DNA from 4 places in the Azospirillum aestuarii genome. Region 1 is predicted to be linked to each of the others. Evidence: predicted binding sites of a transcription regulator. Region 1 holds the regulator's gene; each other region holds the start of a gene.
What was found. Region 1 encodes PhoB, which activates phosphate uptake and scavenging genes when phosphate is short. Its sites were predicted from a motif close to TNTCATAAAACTGTCA; they were not measured.
Positions count from the first base shown of each region.

Region 2: the regulator PhoB is predicted to act here: its motif matches at 3,416-3,431, upstream of JJL56_RS00150 (Na/Pi cotransporter family protein).
Region 3: the regulator PhoB is predicted to act here: its motif matches at 3,334-3,349, upstream of JJL56_RS20685 (diacylglycerol/lipid kinase family protein).
Region 4: the regulator PhoB is predicted to act here: its motif matches at 1,930-1,945, upstream of JJL56_RS00215 (DUF47 domain-containing protein).

Region 1 is NZ_JAEPIV010000002.1:676,250-680,881, reverse strand. Features, by position in the region: gene pstA (phosphate ABC transporter permease PstA) at 1-282, shown strand, start outside; gene pstB (phosphate ABC transporter ATP-binding protein PstB) at 320-1,105, shown strand; gene phoU (phosphate signaling complex protein PhoU) at 1,151-1,951, shown strand; gene phoB (phosphate regulon transcriptional regulator PhoB) at 1,983-2,687, shown strand; gene JJL56_RS07835 (hypothetical protein) at 2,851-3,108, opposite strand; gene JJL56_RS07830 (DsrE family protein) at 3,114-3,551, opposite strand; gene JJL56_RS07825 (HesA/MoeB/ThiF family protein) at 3,577-4,365, opposite strand; gene JJL56_RS07820 (hypothetical protein) at 4,440-4,632, opposite strand, start outside.
Region 2 is NZ_JAEPIV010000001.1:23,331-27,962, reverse strand. Features, by position in the region: gene JJL56_RS00160 (response regulator) at 1-366, shown strand, start outside; gene JJL56_RS00155 (NAD-dependent epimerase/dehydratase family protein) at 704-1,651, shown strand; gene JJL56_RS00150 (Na/Pi cotransporter family protein) at 1,670-3,310, opposite strand; gene JJL56_RS00145 (DMT family transporter) at 3,507-4,418, opposite strand; gene JJL56_RS00140 (LysR substrate-binding domain-containing protein) at 4,523-4,632, shown strand, end outside.
Region 3 is NZ_JAEPIV010000013.1:78,525-83,156, forward strand. Features, by position in the region: gene JJL56_RS20675 (TldD/PmbA family protein) at 1-561, shown strand, start outside; gene JJL56_RS20680 (hypothetical protein) at 635-2,245, opposite strand; gene JJL56_RS20685 (diacylglycerol/lipid kinase family protein) at 2,368-3,288, opposite strand; gene JJL56_RS20690 (UDP-2,3-diacylglucosamine diphosphatase) at 3,504-4,340, shown strand; gene JJL56_RS20695 (glycosyltransferase family 4 protein) at 4,337-4,632, shown strand, end outside.
Region 4 is NZ_JAEPIV010000001.1:37,201-41,832, reverse strand. Features, by position in the region: gene JJL56_RS00230 (hypothetical protein) at 1-130, shown strand, start outside; gene rraA (ribonuclease E activity regulator RraA) at 209-706, opposite strand; gene JJL56_RS33865 (NUDIX hydrolase) at 765-1,811, opposite strand; gene JJL56_RS00215 (DUF47 domain-containing protein) at 2,050-2,703, shown strand; gene JJL56_RS00210 (inorganic phosphate transporter) at 2,708-3,715, shown strand; tRNA gene JJL56_RS00205 (tRNA-Gly) at 3,857-3,931, opposite strand; gene JJL56_RS00200 (ATP-binding protein) at 4,283-4,632, shown strand, end outside.

The sequences.
Region 1 (4,632 bases):
CTGCCGGGCATCCTGACCGGCACCATCATCGGCATGGCCCGCGCGCTGGGCGAGACGGCGCCGCTGCTGATGATCGGCATGGTGGCCTTCATCGTGGACATCCCGGGCGGCCTGACCGACAGCGCCACGGCCATGCCGGTGCAGATCTACATGTGGGCGGACAGCCCCGAGCGGGCCTTCACGGAACGCACCTCCGCGGCGATCCTGATCCTGCTCGCCTTCCTCATCCTGATGAACGGCCTGGCCGTCTTCCTGCGCAAGAAATTCGAGAGGCGTTGGTAACCCCATGAGCGTCCAGACCCACATCCCGGCCACGGCCATGGCTTCGCGTCCCGCCGCCGGCATCCACGGCACCAAGATGGTCGCCCGTGACGTCAAGGTGTTCTACGGGGCCAAACAGGCGCTCAAGGGCATCAACCTGGAGATCCAGGAAAACCGCGTGATGGCCCTGATCGGCCCGTCCGGCTGCGGCAAGTCGACGTTCCTGCGCTGCCTGAACCGCATGAACGACACCATCGAGAACTGCCGCGTCGAGGGACTGATCGCGCTCGACGGCGAGGACGTCTACGGCAAGAACATCGACGCGGTGCAGCTCCGCGCCCGCGTCGGCATGGTCTTCCAGAAGCCGAACCCGTTCCCGAAGTCGATCTACGACAACATCGCCTACGGCCCGCGCATCCACGGCATCGCCAGCCACCGCGACGAGATGGACGAGATCGTCCAGACCTCGCTGCAGCGCGCCGGCCTGTGGAACGAGGTGAAGGACCGCCTGCGCGAGCCGGGCACCGGCCTGTCCGGCGGCCAGCAGCAGCGCCTGTGCATCGCCCGCGCCATCGCCGTCAGCCCCGAGGTGATCCTGATGGACGAGCCCTGCTCGGCGCTCGACCCCATCGCGACGGCCCACATCGAGGAGCTGATCGACGAGCTGCGCGAGAACTACACGATCGTCATCGTCACCCACAACATGCAGCAGGCGGCCCGCGTCTCCCAGAAGACCGCCTTCTTCCATCTCGGCGACATGGTCGAGTGCGACGACACCGAGGAAATCTTCACCAACCCGCGGGACGAGCGCACCCAGGGCTACATCACCGGCCGCTACGGCTGATCCCCGGCATCGCCACTACTCTTCCATCAGCGAAGGACGTGAAGCATGAGCAACGAACACATCGTGCGTTCCTTCGCGCACGAACTTGAGCGCCTGTCCAACCTGATCACCCAGATGGGCGGCGTCGCCGAAGCGCAGGTGGACGCCGCCGTGAAGGCGGTGGCCCGCCGCGACGTCGCGCTGGCCGCCCAGGTCATGCAGGCCGACCTGCGCATCGACGCCTACGAGCGCGACATCGACGCCGAGGCCGTGCGCCTGCTCGCCCTGCGCCAGCCGCTGGCCCAGGACCTGCGCGAGATCGTGTCGGCGCTGAAGATCGCGTCGGACCTGGAGCGGATCGGCGACTACGCCTCCAACATCGCCAAGCGCTCGCTGGCGCTGGCCCAGGTGCCGGTGGTGCGCCCGGCGGTGGCGATCCCGCGCATGGGGCGGCTGGTCGAGTCGATCATGAAGGACGTGCTGGACGCCTACATCGAGCGCGACGTCCAGCGCGCCATCGCCGCCTGGGAGCGCGACGAGGAACTGGACGACCTCTACACCAGCCTGTTCCGCGAGGTCCTGACCTACATGATGGAGGACCCGCGCAACATCACGCCCTGCACGCACCTGCTGTTCATGGCGAAGAACCTGGAGCGGATCGGCGACCACGCCACCAACATCGCCGAGACCATCCACTATCTGGTGGTCGGGACGACGCTGCGCGCGGCGCGTCCGAAGAACGACGGCAGCAGCTTCGCCGTGGTCGAGCCGGGCGGTTCGGTCATGGATGCGGCCACCGAGGCGGTGGAACGGGGATTGCCGCGGGACGGCGGCCCGGATAACGATGGAGCGGGACATGCCGCGTGACGGCGAGACGCGCAGTGGGAGCGGGACAAGCATGAATTCGGCGCTGAAGCCGCTCGTCCTCGTCGTCGAGGACGAAGCCGACATCGTGACGCTGCTGAAGTACAATCTGGAGAAGGAAGGCTTCCGGGTTAACGCCGCCACCGACGGCGAGGAAGCCCTTCTGCTGGCCGGGGAGCAGACGCCGAACATCGTCCTGCTCGACTGGATGCTGCCGCTGATGTCGGGGCTGGAGGTCTGCCGCCAGATGCGCCGCAACAGCAAGATGCGCGACATCCCGATCATCATGCTGACCGCCCGCGGCGAGGAGGCGGACCGCGTGCGCGGCCTGAATTCCGGCGCCGACGACTACATCACCAAGCCCTTCTCCCCGACCGAGCTGGTCGCCCGCATGCGCGCCGTGCTGCGCCGTTCGGCGCCTGGCATGACCGACGAGACGCTGCAGTTCGCCGACGTGACCATGGATCTGGCCGCCCACCGGGTGCGCCGGAACGGCCGCGACGTGCATCTGGGTCCGACCGAGTTCCGCCTGCTGCGCCATTTCATGCAGCATCCCGGCCGAGTCTTCTCGCGCGAGCAGCTGCTCGACGTGGTGTGGGGCCACGACGTCTATGTCGAGCCGCGCACCGTGGACGTGCACATCCGCCGCTTGCGCAAGGCGATGAACGAGGAGACGGAGATGGACCTGATCCGCACCGTCCGTTCGGCCGGCTACGCGCTGGACAGCAAGTCCATCTAACCGAAATGCCCGGACGCTGACCTTGCCCCACCCTTACCCTCCCCCGCTTCGCAGGGGAGGGGACTGCCGCCGCTTCGCGACCATCTCCCTCTCCTGCGAAGCGGGGGAGGGAAGGGGCCCACGCGCAAGCGTGGGAAGGGTGGGGGCCACGTGGCGGAGCTGTTCACCCCTCCAGCAGCCCCACCGCCTCCCGCAAAATCTCCACCTTCGGGCCGAAGCGCTTCGCCGGGTCGCTGTCCTCGATGAAGCCGATCATCATGCGCAGGGCGTACGCCACCCGCGGGGCGAGATCGGGATGCGCCGTCACATGCTGCGCCAGATGGGCCAGCGCGTCCCGGTAGGGCCGGCCCTCGAAACCCTCTGCGGCGATCGCCTCGAAGCGGTTCGCGTGTTCGATCACCAAGCTGTGGTCGTCGGTCATGGCGCTCACACGAACAGGATCGCGCCGGTCTTCGGCGCGTCGTTCAGAAAGGTGACGACTCCGCCGGTCTTCACCGGCACGTCGGGGCGCAGCGGGGCGCCAACGGGCAGGCCGAGCGCGCGCAGCCCCATCTCGCAGGCCATGACCGTGACCTTCAGCATCACGCAGGCTTCCAGCAACTCCTCGAAGCCGGCCAGCCCGTCGGCGGTGAAGGCGGCGTCGCGCTCCGCCGGGCGGCGGCCGTCGTCGGCGGGGTCCAGCCGGTGCCAGCCCGGCGCGCCGTCCGCGTCCTCGGCCAGCAGCGTGTTCAGGGCGCGGCCGGTGAAGAACAGCGTGACCTTGCGGTTGGTCGCCGCCGCCGCGCTGGCCATCACCAGGGCGTAGTGAACCCGGTCGAAGCCGCCCGCGAACAGGACGATGGACAGGTTTTCAGGACCTTCCATGGGTCAGGGCTCTCCCAAGCGCCGCTCAGTGGGCGGACAGGTCGTGGATGGTCGGGTGGGCGCCGCACAGCGGGCAGTCCGGGTCGCGGCGCACCGTGATGCGCTGGAACGAGGCGTGCAGCGTGTCGAGCATCATCAGGCTGCCCGACAGGCCCTCGCCGATGCCCAGGATCTCCTTCAGCACCTCGGTCGCCTGGAGCGAGCCGACGAAGCCGCCCAGCGCCCCCAGAACGCCGCCCTCGGAGCAGGACGGCACCAGCCCGCGCGGCGGCGGCTCCGGGAACAGGCAGCGGTAGCAGGGGTGCGGGGCGCCGAGATGCGCTTTGAAGGTGGACACCTGCCCGTCGAAGCGCAGGATCGCCGCCGACACCAGCGTCTTACCCGCGAAGTAGCAGGCGTCGTTCAGCAGGAAGCGCGTGGCGAAATTGTCCGACCCGTCGGCCACGATGTCGTAGCGGCCGATCAGGTCCAGCGCGTTGTCCCTGGTCAGCCGCGTCTTGTGCACCTCCACCGCCACGTCGGGGTTCAGCGCGCGGATGCGGGCGGCGGCGCTCTCCACCTTCGGAACGCCGAGCGACGACTCATCGTGGATCACCTGCCGTTGCAGGTTGGACAGGTCCACCGTGTCGTCGTCGATGACGCCGATGGTGCCCACCCCCGCCGCGGCGAGGTAGAGCAGCAACGGCGCGCCCAGCCCGCCGGCCCCGATGACCAGGACGCGGGCACGCAGCAGCGCCTCCTGCCCGACGCCGCCGACCTCCGGCAGGATGATGTGGCGGGAATAGCGGTGAAGCTGGGTGTCGGTGAAATCCATGGTCCGCAGAATAGCGCGGAACGCCCCGTGCCGCGCAAGCCCCCTTGCTCAGAGCCCCGCCGCGGGCGGAAGCGTCAGGCCAGCAGGCTCATCTTGTAGGGGGTGGTCTTCGACGTGCTGGACGATTTGTTCGCATCCTCCGCCGCCCACTGCTTCAGACGGGCCTCGCGTTCCCGCATGATCTTGTCGAATGGGCGCTCCTCGCTCGTGTCGTCGGGCGACTTGGCCACCTTCTGGACGAAGTTGAGCTGATAGGGGATTTCGCCG
Region 2 (4,632 bases), on a different contig from region 1:
GCCGCCGTGCGGCTGGCGGTCACCGAAGTGATCGAACAGGCCGGCCACGAGGTCGCGGAGGCGGAAAACGGCCGCGTCGCCATCGCCCTGCTGGACGGCGGCGCGGTCTTCGACCTGATCGTCACCGATGTGCTGATGCCCGAGGCCGACGGGGTGGAGGTCATCAAGGCCGCGCGCACCCGCAACCCCGGAGGTCGCGTGCTCGCCATGTCCGGCGGGGCGCCGAACCTGCCCGCCGGGTATGCGCTGAAGATGGCCGAGATGTTCGCGGCCGACGCCGTGCTCTACAAGCCCTTCCTGAACGAGGAGCTGCGCAAGGCCGTGGCCCGCCTGCTGTCGATGACGGGCGAATCCGAGGCCGGCTGACAGCGGGGCCATCTCTTCCGGATGTTGCTCAAAACACACGATGACACCCCTGTGACACCCTGGGGGCGCTCCGGCGGCCATCGCTCTCCTTGACCGAAGTTATCCACAAAATAGTGCATAAGATGGTGGATAAGGCTGTTGAACCCTCGGTCCCGCCTGCCCGCCGCGGGGGTGCCGGGAAACGCCCCTGAATCGGCGCCGATTCGGGATGCGACACCCCGAACGGCCAGGATCGGCGCACCCCTTGCGCCCTTCGCTACCCCTAAGATGGGCTGGTCCGCCCCGCACCGCCTCGCCACTATGACACCATGCATTGCCTAGGTGGAAAGGACGGCGCATGGCCCATTTTCTCGTGACCGGCGGCTGCGGATTCATCGGATCGCATCTGGCCGACCGACTGATCGGCGACGGGCACCGCGTCACCATCCTGGACGACCTGAGCACCGGCCGGCTGGAGAACAAGCCGCTGCTGGCGAAGCTGGTGGTCGGCGACGTCGCCGACCCGGACGCGGTCCAGCAGGCGATCCAGGGGGTGGACGGCGTGTTCCATCTGGCCGCCGTCGCGTCCGTCCAGCGCTCGCGCGAACTGTGGGCGGAAACCCACCGCACCAACCTGTCGGGCACCGTCACCGTCTTCGAGGCGGCGCGCAGCGCCCGCAACGGCAACCCGGTGCCGGTTGTCTACGCCTCCTCCGCCGCGGTTTATGGCGACAACACGGCCACCCCGCTGCGCGAGGACGCCGCGACGCGCCCGCTGTCCGCCTACGGCGTGGACAAGCTGGGCTGCGAGTTGCACGCCAACGTCGCCTGGGCCATCCACGGGGTGCCGACGACGGGCTTCCGCTTCTTCAACGTCTACGGACCCCGGCAGGACCCGTCCTCGCCCTACTCCGGGGTGATCTCGATCTTCGCCCGCCGGGTGGCGCAGGGCGAGGACGTGACGATCTTCGGCGACGGCGAGCAGGTGCGCGACTTCGTGTTCGTCGGCGACGTCGTGCGCTTTCTCGTCAAGGCGATGGAGGTCAAGGCGATGGAGCGCCGCCCCGAAGGGGCCGAGGTCTTCAACCTGTGCACCGGCCGGCCGACCTCGCTCCTGATGCTGCTGGAGGTGTTGCAGGAGCTGTGCGCCAGCCGGGTGCGCCGCCTGCACCAGCCGGCGCGGGCGGGCGACATCCGAGTGTCCATCGGCGACCCGGCACGGCTGCGCGCCGCCTTCGGCGAGGGCTGCCGGTTCGGCCTGCTGCAGGGGCTGAGCGCCACCCTGACCGGGCAGATGCCACGGTAACGCCGCGCTTCCCCTTCCCTACACGTCGCGGCTTTCCAGCCGGGGCAGCCCGACCACCTTCAGGCGGCTTTCGCGGAGTTCCCCCACCTGATCAAGGATCGGCAGGGCGACCGCGGCGACGTGGGCGTTGATGCGCTTCAGGTCGCGCAGGATGTCCAGCACCAGGGCGCTGGTCTCGATGCTGGCGGCGTCGCCGCGGCGCACGCGGTCGAGGTGGCGGGCGGCGGCGGTGCGCTCCAGCGCCCGCACCGCGTCCTTCCCGGCGATGAGCTGCCGGGCCAGCCGCCGATCCTCCCCGATCAGGATGCCGAGCGCCGTGCGCAGATTCTCCACCGTGCGGCGGTGCAACTCCTCCACCTCCCGGAAATCCTCCGGCGCGAAATGCAGGTGGTGGCGGATGCGCTTGGCGGCGAGTTCCATCAGGCTCTTATCGATGATGTCGCCGATGTGCTCCAGGTTGATGGCGAAGGCCATCAGGTCGTCGACCCGCCGGGTCTCCTCGGCGTCGAGGTGGCGGCGGCCGAGCTTGGCGAGGTAGAGCTTCAGCGCGGTGTGCAGCCGGTCCACCCGGTCGTCGGCGCGGCTGACCTCGGCGATCGGGCGCTCGTCGTTCTGGCGCAGGGCGGTCAGGCTGCGGCACAGCATGTCCTCCACCAGATCGCCCAGCCGCAGGGTCTCGCGCACCGCGCCGGCGATGGCGACGGAAGGGGTTTCCAGCGCCGACTCGTCGAGATGCCGGGGCGTCGCCGCGTCCTCGCCCACGTCCGCCGGTTCAGGCAGCAGCCCTTCGGTCAGCCGGGCGAGCGGCGTCACCAGCGGCAGGAAGAGCAAGGCCAGCGCCGTGTTGAAGGCGACATGCGCGGTGACCACCGCCGTCAGCGGGGCCATCCCGGCCAGGAACGACGCCGCCATCGGCACCAGCGGCAGGGCCAGCAGCGACCCGGTCACCCGGACCAGCAGGTTGCCCAGCGGCACCCGCCGCGCCGCCGCCCCGTCCGCCGACGTGGCCAGCACCGCCGGCACGGCGCCGCCCAGATTGGCGCCCAGGACCAGGGCCACCGCCGTCTCGGTCCCGATCACCCCCGCCCCGGCCAGGGACCCCGCCAGCATCACCGTGGCGAGGCTGGAATGCACCGCCGCGGTCAGCGCCGCCGCGACGATCAGGGCGAACAGCGGCTCGCCGCCCAGCGCCTCCAGCATCGCCTGGACCAGCGCCGACTCCCGGACCGGCAGGGTGGCGGCACCGAGCAGCTTCAGGGCCAGCAGCATCAGCCCGATGCCGACCAGGATGCGGGCCAGCGCCCGGCGCCCGCGATGCTCGCCGCCCGCCGCGTGCAGCGCCCCGCCGATCAGCAGCAGGCTGGGCGAGAGCCAGTGCAGGTCGACGGCGAGCAGCCGGGCGACGAGGCTCGTCCCGACGTCGGCGCCCAGCATCACCGCCAGCGCCATGGCGGTGGTCATGAAACCCTGCCCGGCCATCGAGGCGGTCATCAGGGCGGTGGCCGTGCTGCTCTGCACCGCGATGGTGGCGGCGACGCCGGCCAAAAAGGCGGCCAGCCGGTTGCGCGTGCCGTAACCGACCCAGCGGCGGACCGCCGCTCCGCCCCACCGGAAGACGCCCGTCCGCACCAGCCGTAGCGCCCACAGCAGCAGCGCCACGGCGCCAAGGATGTCGATCAGGACGAGGGTGGGCGAGACGGCGGCGGTCGTGATGGCGGGCCTCCCGGCGTGTGGGCCTCAACAAAAGGACGATGGAGAGTGGGGCGTCATGAAAACGTAACAATCGCAGGGCGCAACCTGATCCCCCGCGAAAGGCGTATCCCCTTTGCCGGGACGCCGCACTCGGGCCTTCCGCTCACCCCCGCGTGACCAGCCAAATGCCCAGGGCCACCGGCAGAATGCCCAACAGGTCCCAGGGCTGCACCGCCTCGCCCAGCAGCAGCCAGCCAAACAGCATGCCCAGGGGCGGCATCAGGAAGTGATAGGCGCTGGCCTCCGTGGCGCTCGTCCGCTGCAACAGGCGAAACCACAGCAGGTAGCCGCCGATCGACACCACCAGCGCCTGATAGACCAGCGACCCGGCGAAGCCGGCGGTCAGCCGGATCGACCCGGCGTCCTCCAGCAGCAGCCCGATGGGCAGCAGCGCCAACCCCGCCGCCAGCACCTGCACGCCGGTGCCGGCGAGCAGCCCCGTCTGCGGCGCCAGCCGCTTGAACAGCAGCGTCCCCGCCGACAGCGCCACCAGCGCGCCGACCGCCAGCGCCATGCCCAGCGGTGCATCCATTCCGCTGCCCAGCCGCCCGCGCACCACCAGCGCCACCCCGGCCACCCCCAGCGCCAGCCCCGCCGCCTTGCGCCGGTTCATCGCCTCGCCCAGCAGCAGGGCGGCCAGCGCCGCGGTCAGCACCGGGTTGGCGCTGACGATCAGCGCCGTCAGGCCGGAGGACACGTAGGTCATGCCGCTGTAGCTCAACCCCAGATAGAGCGCATGGTTGAGCAGGCCGAGCAGCGCCAGCAGGCCGAGCGTCCGTCCGGCTATCCCGCGATACTCGCCCCGCCACGCCGCGACGGCGGCGAGCAGCGCCCCGGCGATCAGGAAGCGGAAGGCCAGCAGCAGCAGCGGCGGGCAGTCGGCCAGCCCGATCTTTCCCGCGGCGAAGGCCGAACTCCAGGCGAGGCAGAAGGGCACGACCAGGGCGAGCGGCGCCGCCCGCGGGTCGGTCAGGGGTAAGGGGTGCGTGGCGGCGTGCGTGGCGGCGTGCGTCATGGCCGATCCTCTCCCATGCGGAATGCTCTGCGTTGGGGAGAGGATGGCGCGGACTCTTTTCATTTGGAAATTGGATGATATCATCCATTGCATTCGAAACCTGAATGGTCGGTCCGGTGCGTGAGATGGATCTGGGCCTGCTGCGCACCTTCGTCTCGGTGGTGGACGCCGGCGGCTTCACGCGGGCCGGAGAGCGGGTGCACAAGACGCAATC
Region 3 (4,632 bases), on a different contig from region 1:
ACCAGCTTCCTCAAGGACAAGATGGGCCAGCGCATCTTCGCCGCCGGCATCACCATCGTCGACGACCCGCATGTGAAGCGCGGCCTGCGCTCCCGCCCCTTCGACGCGGAGGGCATCGCCACCACCCGCCGCAACCTGATCGAGGACGGGCACCTGACCACCTGGCTGCTCGACCTGCGCTCGGCCCGCCAGCTCGGCCTGTCGACGACCGGCCACGCCGCCCGCGGCACCTCCGGCCCGCCGGGTCCGGCCCCAGCCAACGTCTACATGGCGCCGGGGGCCAAGAGCCGCGACGAGCTGCTCGCCGAGATCCCCAACGGCTTCTACGTGACGGAGCTGATGGGCACCGGCGTCAACGGGGTGACCGGCGACTACAGCCGGGGTGCCGCCGGCTATTGGATCGAGAACGGCCAGATCGCCTACCCGGTCACCGAACTGACCATCGCCGGCAATCTCAAGGAGATGTTCCTGAACCTGGAGCCGGCCAGCGACCTGGAACTGCGCTTCGGCATGGACGCTCCGACCATCCGCATCGACGGGCTGACCGTAGCCGGCCTGTGACCGCAACAGGTGAGGCGCCTTTCGGCGCCTCGCTCCTCACCTGAACCGGCGGGTCCGTCGCCAGGACAGGGCATCAGACCGTCACGCTCATCGCCCCCCCGGCACCGCGCACCGACAGGTTGGGCAGGAAGTCCCGGAACAGCGACAGGCTCTTCAGGTCGGACACGTAGCCCGTGCCATCCCCGCCCATCGTCTTTCCACCGATGCTCTTCATCACGTCGGCGGTCTGCGCGTCCTGGGCCTCCAGCGCGTCCTTCAGGACAGAGGCCAAGGCGCTGCCGTAGCCCAGCCGCTCCATCGGCGCGCCGGTTTCCTTCGTCGTTTTCTCGTAGCTGTACTGGAGCGCCGCCCGCTGGACGGACCAGTTGACCGACTCCTTCTCCTCCTTGCTGGCCTCGTCGAGGAACTTCACCCCGGCGCGGTAGGCGGCGGCCTTGTCGGTGCCGAGGGGGTCGGCGGCGTCCATCGCCTCCTTCTGCTGACGGGCCATGATGGATTGCGCCGCCTCCTGCTCGTTCTTGGAGAAGGTCCCGTCCTTGTTGCTGGCGATGGCATGGAGGCTGCGCCGGTCGAAGCCGCCGAACAGCCGGTCCACGTCCTTTCCGGTCGGGTCGGAGTAGTTCACCCCCTTGCCTTCCTTCGCCATGGCCGTGTAGGTGGCGTCCAGCGAGTCACGGGCGTCCTGGATGACCTTCGCAAAGCCCTGGAGCCCCGGGGTCTGGGTGGTGGTCAGCACCGTGGTGGGCGGCGGCGGCAGGCCGGCGGCCTCGGCCTCCTCCTTGGCGGAGGGCTCGTAGCCTTTGCCCCCTGGGAAGCTCTTGTCGACTTCACCACGCCCGATGCCGGGAATGTTCACGTCCGCGGCGTACTGCGCGAGACCATTCGCGTAAAGCTTCCCCTCGAAGCCCAGGTCATACATAAGCTTGGCGGCGGCCTTTCCCTTCTCATTGTCCGGCGATAGCAGCCCACCCTCGCTGCCCTCCGCTTCCGCGCCGAAATCCAATTTTTCGAACGCCTCCTCTCCCTTCGTCGCGAAATACCTGAAGGCATTGCCCTTGATCTTGTTCGGGTCGCCACCGACGGTTTCCATCATCTCGCGGTCGATGTCCGCCGTCTCCGCGCGGAAGAGGGCATTGGCCGGAGCCATCGCCGCCTGGAACGCCTCGGTGTCCTCATCCTTCCCGAAGGCGTCGTAAGCGGCGGTCCGCGCCTCGTTCAGGGCCGACATGGCCTTGCCCATGCGTTCCGTCTTGGTCTTGAAGGCCTTTTCAGCCGCCCCGACCTTCTCCGCCCATTCCTTGTCCTCCTCATCCTGGGGCCGCTCCTTGATGAAGCGGTCCTTCACGGCGTTGGTCGCCATTTGGCGCAGCCCCAGCGCCACATCCTTCTCGGTCATCTTGCCGGTCTTGACGAAGTCCTCCAGCATAGCGCGGCCCTTGGAGCCGATGGATGCGAAGACCTTTCCCGCCACGCCGGTCAGCGACTTCGCCAAGCCGCTGAGTTCCACGCTGTCCTCGCCCTTCAAGGCGGCCAGGGCCGCGGCACCCGCGGAGGACCCGGCGTCGGAGGCCGCCTTCCAGGTTCCCTCCGCCTCGGCGGCCCCCCCGGCGGGCTTCCATTTGGTGGTGGTCGCGGTGGCGCTGGCCGTGGTGGCCGAGAACAGGGCGTTGATCGACGTGGACATGGCTTCCCCCTTGCGGTCCCGCCTGAGCCGCGGGGCCTTAATCCTTAGAGACCGAAGTAATTATTGAATGTTCCCAAAGTAATTTTCTCAAGAGACCCGTTAACGGACTCTTAAAACAGTAATCAGCGCGTCAGCACCGGCAAGATCCAGGGCGCCAGCGCGATCTCCACCGGGAGACGGGCGATCACGTCGCCGTCGCCCTGCACGGGTTCCCCCACCGGCCCATCGATGATCACCCGCCGGGCCGGCAGGATGCGGTAATCGGGAAAACGCGGCAACCGCCCGGCGGTGACGCCCCACAGGTAGCGCAGGGCGTTCCCCCGCCCCGCCCGCGGGAACAGGCAGACGTGCAGCCGCGGGTCGGTCAGCCGGGCGTCGGGCGCGCAGACGAAGCGCCCCCCATAGAAATGCCCCTTGGCGACGATGACGGAGGCGACCTCCATCGGCTCCGCACCGTCAACCGCCACCCGGTAGGGGCCGCCGCCGCCCGCGGCGATCCGGGCCAGCGTTTCCACCGCATAGGCGCCCTTGCCGATCAGCCGCTTCAGCCGCGTGTCCACCCCCTCCACGACGCGGGCGTCCAGGCCGGCGCCGGCCATCATGGCGAAGGCGCGGCCATTCGCCACACCCAGATGCACGGGCGTCGCCCGCCCCTCCGCCAGCACCCGCGCCACGCCCTCCGCATCCAGGGGCAGGTCCAGTTCATGGGCCAGCACGTTGGCGGTTCCCAGCGGCACGATGCCCAAGGGAATCGCCGCACCTCCACCGCCGCGCGTTCCCAGCCCGTTGACCACCTCGTTGATGGTGCCGTCGCCACCCGCGGCGACCACCGCGTCGAAGGCGCCGGGCGCCACCGCGCGGGCCATCGCCTCGGCGTCGCCGCGCCCGCCGGTGGCCCGAAGCGTCACCGCGGCCCCATGGCGCCGCTCCAGCAGTTCCAGCACCGCGCCCAGGCGGCGCGCCCGCCGGGCGCCGGCCACCGGGTTGTGGATCACCAGAAGTCGCCGCCGGGTCGCCGCGGCCGGCCCGGATGTTTCAGGCACCGATTCGCCCCTATCCGTCACGCCACCCCCAATGTGACCATCCTGTTTCAGTTTTAATAAAGTCATTTATCGCCTTTGTTTCACTATCAAGAAGTCTCATCAAAATCATCACCCCCAACAGATGCGGGCGGCCGAAATCATTGTCAAGAGAATGCCCCGCGGATATACGGAAGACGTTTCAACGAACCCTTGCCGGCATGGCGATGGAGCGGGGCATGAGCGCATCACGCGACGTCAAGCAATACCGCAGCATCTGGATCTCCGACGTCCATCTGGGCACGCGGGGATGCAAGGCGGAGTATCTTCTCGATTTCCTGAAGCACAACGAGTCCGACCACCTCTATCTCGTCGGCGACATCGTGGACGGCTGGCGTCTGCGCAAGACGTGGTACTGGCCGCAAGCGCACAACGACGTGGTGCAGAAGATCCTGCGCCGGGCGCGCAAGGGCGTGCAGGTCTATTACATTCCCGGCAACCACGACGAGGCCGCCCGCGACTACGCCGGCTTGCAGTTCGGCGGCGTCCAGGTGGTGGAGGAGATGATCCACGTCACCGCCGACGGGCGGCAACTCCTGGTCACCCACGGCGACCGCTTCGACGTGGTGGTGAAATACGCCCGCTGGCTGGCCTTCATCGGCGACAACGCCTACGTGGTCCTGCTCCAGGCCAACACGCTGTTCAACTGGGTCCGGCGCAAGCTGGGCTTCCCCTACTGGTCGCTGTCCGCCTTCCTGAAGCACAAGGCGAAGACCGCGGTGGAGTTCATCGGCAACTACGAGACCGCTCTCGGCGACGAGGCCCGGCGCCGCAAGGTGGACGGGGTCGTCTGCGGTCATATCCACACCGCGGAAATCCGCGACATGGAAGGAATCCTCTATTGCAACGACGGCGACTGGGTCGAGTCCTGCACCGCCTTGGTCGAGCATCCCTGCGGCCGGCTGGAGATCATCGATTGGGCGGCGGACATCCGCCGGCGCGCCGCAACGACGCTGCCCGCCCGCATCCCGGCCAAGGAGAAGCCGGAGAATGTGAAGGAGAAGGCGGCGGCGTGAACATCCTGATCGTCTCCGACGCCTGGCTGCCCCAGGTCAACGGCGTGGTGCGCACCATCGGCACCGTCCGCGCGGAGCTGGAGGCCATGGGCCACAGGGTGGAGGTGATCGGCCCCGACCGTTTCCGCACCGTGCCCATGCCCACCTATCCGGAAATCCGGCTGGCGCTGGGCGCGGGGCGGCGGCTGCACGCGATGATCGACGCGCTGCGCCCCGACTGCATCCACATCGCCACCGAGGGGCCGCTGGGTTTCGCCGCCCGGCGCTACTGCCTCGGCCGCGGCCGGCCCTT
Region 4 (4,632 bases), on a different contig from region 1:
CATCTCCATCCCACTGTGGCCGACCGGCGTTCTGATGACGTTGGGCGTCTGGGTCGGCTACGCCTGCGCGGCGCCGACGATCCTGGAGTACCGGTACCAGAAGATGGGATGGGAGAAGGTCGCGGGCTGAGGTGCGACAGGGCGCCGTCGTTGGTGCCCCCACCCAACCCTCCCCCGCGCGGCGGGAGAGGGCTTTCGATCGGCCGGGTCAGGCGGTTGCGCCGAACTCCTCGGCAGTCAGCACCAGCACGCCATCCTCGTCGGCGAAGACCAGATCGCCGGGGGTGATGCGGATGCCGGCCAGAGTCACCGGCAGATCCTTCTGCCCCTCGCCATAGCGGACGGTCTTGCGCGGGATCGCCGCCAGCGCCTTGATGCCCAGGTCCAGCGTGGCGAGCACGGCGGCGTCGCGGACGCAGCCGTGGATGACCACGCCCTCCCAGCCGTTCTTCACCGCGTCCTTGGCGATCAGGTCGCCCATCAGGGCGGCGCGCAGGCCGCCGCCGCCGTCCACCACCAGCACCTTGCCCTGCCCCGGCGTGCCCAGCGTCTCCTTGACGCGGGAATTGTCCTCGAAGCACTTCACGGTCACCGCCACGCCGCTGAATTTGCAACGCCGGCCGAAATCGCGGAAGACGGGGTCGGCGACGCGGGCGGTCCTCTCGAACCGGTCGTAGAGGTCGCAGGTGCTGTCGAAATCGGTCATGCGCGTTCGCTCCCCTTGTTTCGGTATTGGCGGCAGGATACCCCCTAAACGGCGATGGTCAATCCTCCGGGGAGGCGATGGCTCCCGTGCTGGTCCGCTCCAGGATGGCGCTGCGGCGGAAGCGGTAGAGCTCGGCGGGGCGCCCGCCGGTCTGGCTCTCATACTGGCCGGTCGGCTCCACCAGCCCGCCGGAGATCATCAGGCGCCGGAAATTCTGCTTGTGCAGCCGCTCGCCGGACAGCGCCTCCACCACCTGCTGAAGCTGGTGCAGGGTGAAGGTCGGGGGCAGCAGCTCGAACACGATGGGGCGGTATTTCAGCTTGCCACGCAGACGTTCCAGCGCCGTCGCCAGGACGCGGCGGCCGTCGCGGGCCATCGGGCGGCCCAGCGCGCGGGGCATCTCCAACCGTACCGTGCGCTCCTCCACCCCCGCCCGGCGGGCCAGGTCATGGTCGCGGAACGCCTCCACCACCAGCCCGGCCTCGTAGAGAAGCTCATAGCGTTCCAGCACCCGTTCGGAATCCCAGTCCCCGCCGTCCAGGGCGAAGGCCATGCGGGCGCGCTCGCCGCGCCGGGCACGGGCGGGCTCGTCCGGCGCTGCGGCGACCCAGCGGGCCAGCGCCGGGCGGATCACCGAATCGAGCAGCGGCGGCGGCGCATCGCGCCAGTCCTCCCAGGGGAAGAACTCGTACAGGCCGCGCCACTCCGCCCCGTCGATGCGCAGCGGCGCCTCGCGCAGCAAGGCCAGATAGCCGACCACCAGCGAGCGCGGGCCGCCGAACAGCTCGTGCGGGTCGCGGTAGCGGTCGCCGAAGCTGTAGAGCTGCTCCACATAGCGCAGGGTCAGCCCGGCCGCGTCCTCCGCCACCGCGCGCAGGCCGTCCTGAAGGGTGCGGAAGCGCTCGGGATCGAAGGGCGCGCCCGGCAGGGCGTCGCGGTGGGGCGGCGGCTCGTCGCCGCGGCGGTGCGATTCGGGGATCTCGAAGCCGCTGCGCACGGTCACCACGCGCGGCTCGGCGCCGTTCGCCGAGGACACGCCCACCGAAACGATGGCCGCCGTTAGCCCGATCTGGGTTTCCGTGCCGATCTGCGTTTCCCCTGCCACGCGCCACCCGCCTCCCCGCTGCCGATCCGTCGGCGGCAGGATAAGCGGCCCGCCGCGGCAAATCACCGGTCTTTCCGCCGGGCACCCCCGTGAAATCTCGCCGCAAGCCGGCCCGGCATGACACTTTTGTGACTCCCCATAAGCGCCGGGGATGTTACACCAGCCGCGACGCTGGGGCTCGCGCGCGTCCGTGCGGGGTCCCCAGCGGTGCAGGCCGGCGTAAGTTGGAGAACCACGCATGCTGAATTTGTTCCGGGCCCTGATGCCGCGCGAAGAACGGTTTTTCGACCTGTTCGCCGACCATGCCCGGACCGTCGCCACGGGCGCCGAGGCGCTGCGGGCGATGATGGCCAGCGGCCAGGACCTGGAGGAGCGGTTCCAAACCATCCGCCGGGTCGAGAGCGAGGCCGACGCCATCGAGAAGGACATCCAGCTCGCCGTCCACCGCAGCTTCATCGTGCCCTTCGACCGTTCGGACATCCAGGAACTCGGCAAGCGGATGGACGACGTCCTCAACCTCATCGAGGAGACCGCGCGTCACCTCGTCGAGGCGGGCTTCAACGACTACACGCCGGAAATGCACGCCCAGGCCGATGCCATCGTGCGCTGCACCAATCGGCTGAGCGCGGGCATCCCCCTGCTCCGCGACATTCCCAAACACGTCGAGCAACTCCACGCGATGACCGCCGAGGTCTCGCGGATCGAGAGCGAAGGCGACCGGCTCCTGCGCGAGGCCAACCATCGGCTGCGCGACGAGAGCGGCGGGCTCGACGCCCCCATCACCCATCGCCACGCCCTTCAACGCGAGATCATCGAGCTGCTGGAACGCGTGCTCGATGCGTGCGAGGACGTGGCCGACACCATCGACGGCATCATCGTCGAACAGGTCTGATCCCATGGAAGCCGCTACCCTCGCCCTGCCCATCCTCATCGGGCTGATCGGCGTCGCCCTCCTCTTCGATTTCCTCAACGGGCTGCACGACGCGGCCAACTCCATCGCAACGGTCGTCTCCACCCGCGTGCTGTCGCCGCGGACCGCCGTCGCGATGGCCGCCTTCTTCAACTTCATCGCCTTCCTGTTCTTCGGGCTGCATGTGGCGACCACCATCGGTACCGGCATCGTCGGGGCGGGGGTGGTGGACCCGCACGTCATCTTCGGCGCGCTGATGGGCGCTATCGTCTGGAACGTCTTCACCTGGTGGCTGGGCATCCCGTCCAGTTCCTCCCACGCGCTGATCGGCGGCCTCGTCGGGGCCGGCGTGGCGAAGGCCGGGCTGGACGCCGTGGTGGTGTCGGGTCTGGCGAAGACCGCCGCGGCCATCGTCGTCTCGCCGGTGGTCGGCTTCCTGCTGGCCAGCGTGATGATCGTGGCGGTGTCCTGGCTGTTCCGGCGCACCACCCCCTTCGCGGTCGACCGGCTGTTCCGCCACCTGCAGATCGGCTCCGCCGCGCTCTACAGCCTGGGGCACGGCGGCAACGACGCGCAGAAGACCATGGGCATCATCGCTGTCCTGCTCTTTTCCCAGGGGCTGCTGGGGCCGACCTTCCACGTGCCCTTCTGGGTGGTCATCACCTGTCAGGCCGCGATGGGGCTGGGCACGCTGTTCGGCGGCTGGCGCATCGTCAAGACCATGGGGTCGAAGCTGACCGACCTGAAGCCGGTCCAGGGCTCCTGCGCGGAGACGGGCGGCGCGATCACTTTGTTCGTCGCGACATGGCTCGGCGTTCCGGTCAGCACGACCCACACCATCACCGGCGCGATCATCGGCGTCGGCGCCGCCCGCCGTACCAGCGCGGTGCGCTGGGGTCTGGCGCAGGGCATCGTCATGGCCTGGGTCATCACCCTGCCGGCGACCGCCATCGTCGGCGCGCTTTTCTACGAGGTGTCGCGGGTGCTGTGGTAGCCGCGACGCCGGAGCGCGGCACGGCGGGCCGAAAAGGCCCGCCACCGGCTTACGGACCGTACTCACGGCTTGGCAAAGAAACGCAAAACGCGAAAAGGGCGGCCCGAGGCCGCCCTTTTTCGTACCATCCGCGCTGTGTCATGGAGCGGGCGAAGGGATTCGAACCCTCGACCCCAACCTTGGCAAGGTTGTGCTCTACCCCTGAGCTACGCCCGCGCCGCTCCAGCGGAGGAGCGCCCGTATACGCCCCGGCGACGGCCAAAGCAAGTCTATTTTTTCACGCGACGCCAATCCGTGCGTCGAAGGAGCCTCGGCACGGCAGGAATGCAGGCGGGTGGAGGCCGCCGCTTGCGGATTGCGCAATAAAACATACCAACATATGTTACGCTGCCTCGTTCAGAACGGAATTACCCAACCGTTGTTTTGAATGTCTGCGCATTCGAATTTGTTTCCTCTAACATGCCGATGACGCTCCGCAGGGGGGCTTCGATGGCCGGAACGGATATGGACCTGGGCGAATCGCGACCGATGCCCACGGCGGCGCCTCGGGAGGCGTTGTGCCGGCCCATGCCCGCGCCAGACGTCACGCGCGCCGCGGATTCAGCGGATGGCGGAGCGGCCCGGCGCAACAGCGCGGAACGCAAGGTCGTCACCGTCCTGTTCGCCGACATCGTCGAATCCTCCAGCATGGTGTCAGGCCGCGACCCGGAGGAGGCCGACCAGACCCTTCTCACCATCCTGCAAGTCCTCACCGACTCGGTGGATCGCTACGGCGGCACGGTGGCCCAGGTGCTGGGCGACGGCATCATGGCGGTGTTCGGCGCGCCCTCCGCGCAGGAGGACCACGCGCTGCGCGCCTGCCTCGCCGCGCAGGACATCGCCCGCTCGGCCATCGATTCGGACGAGTTCAAGATGCG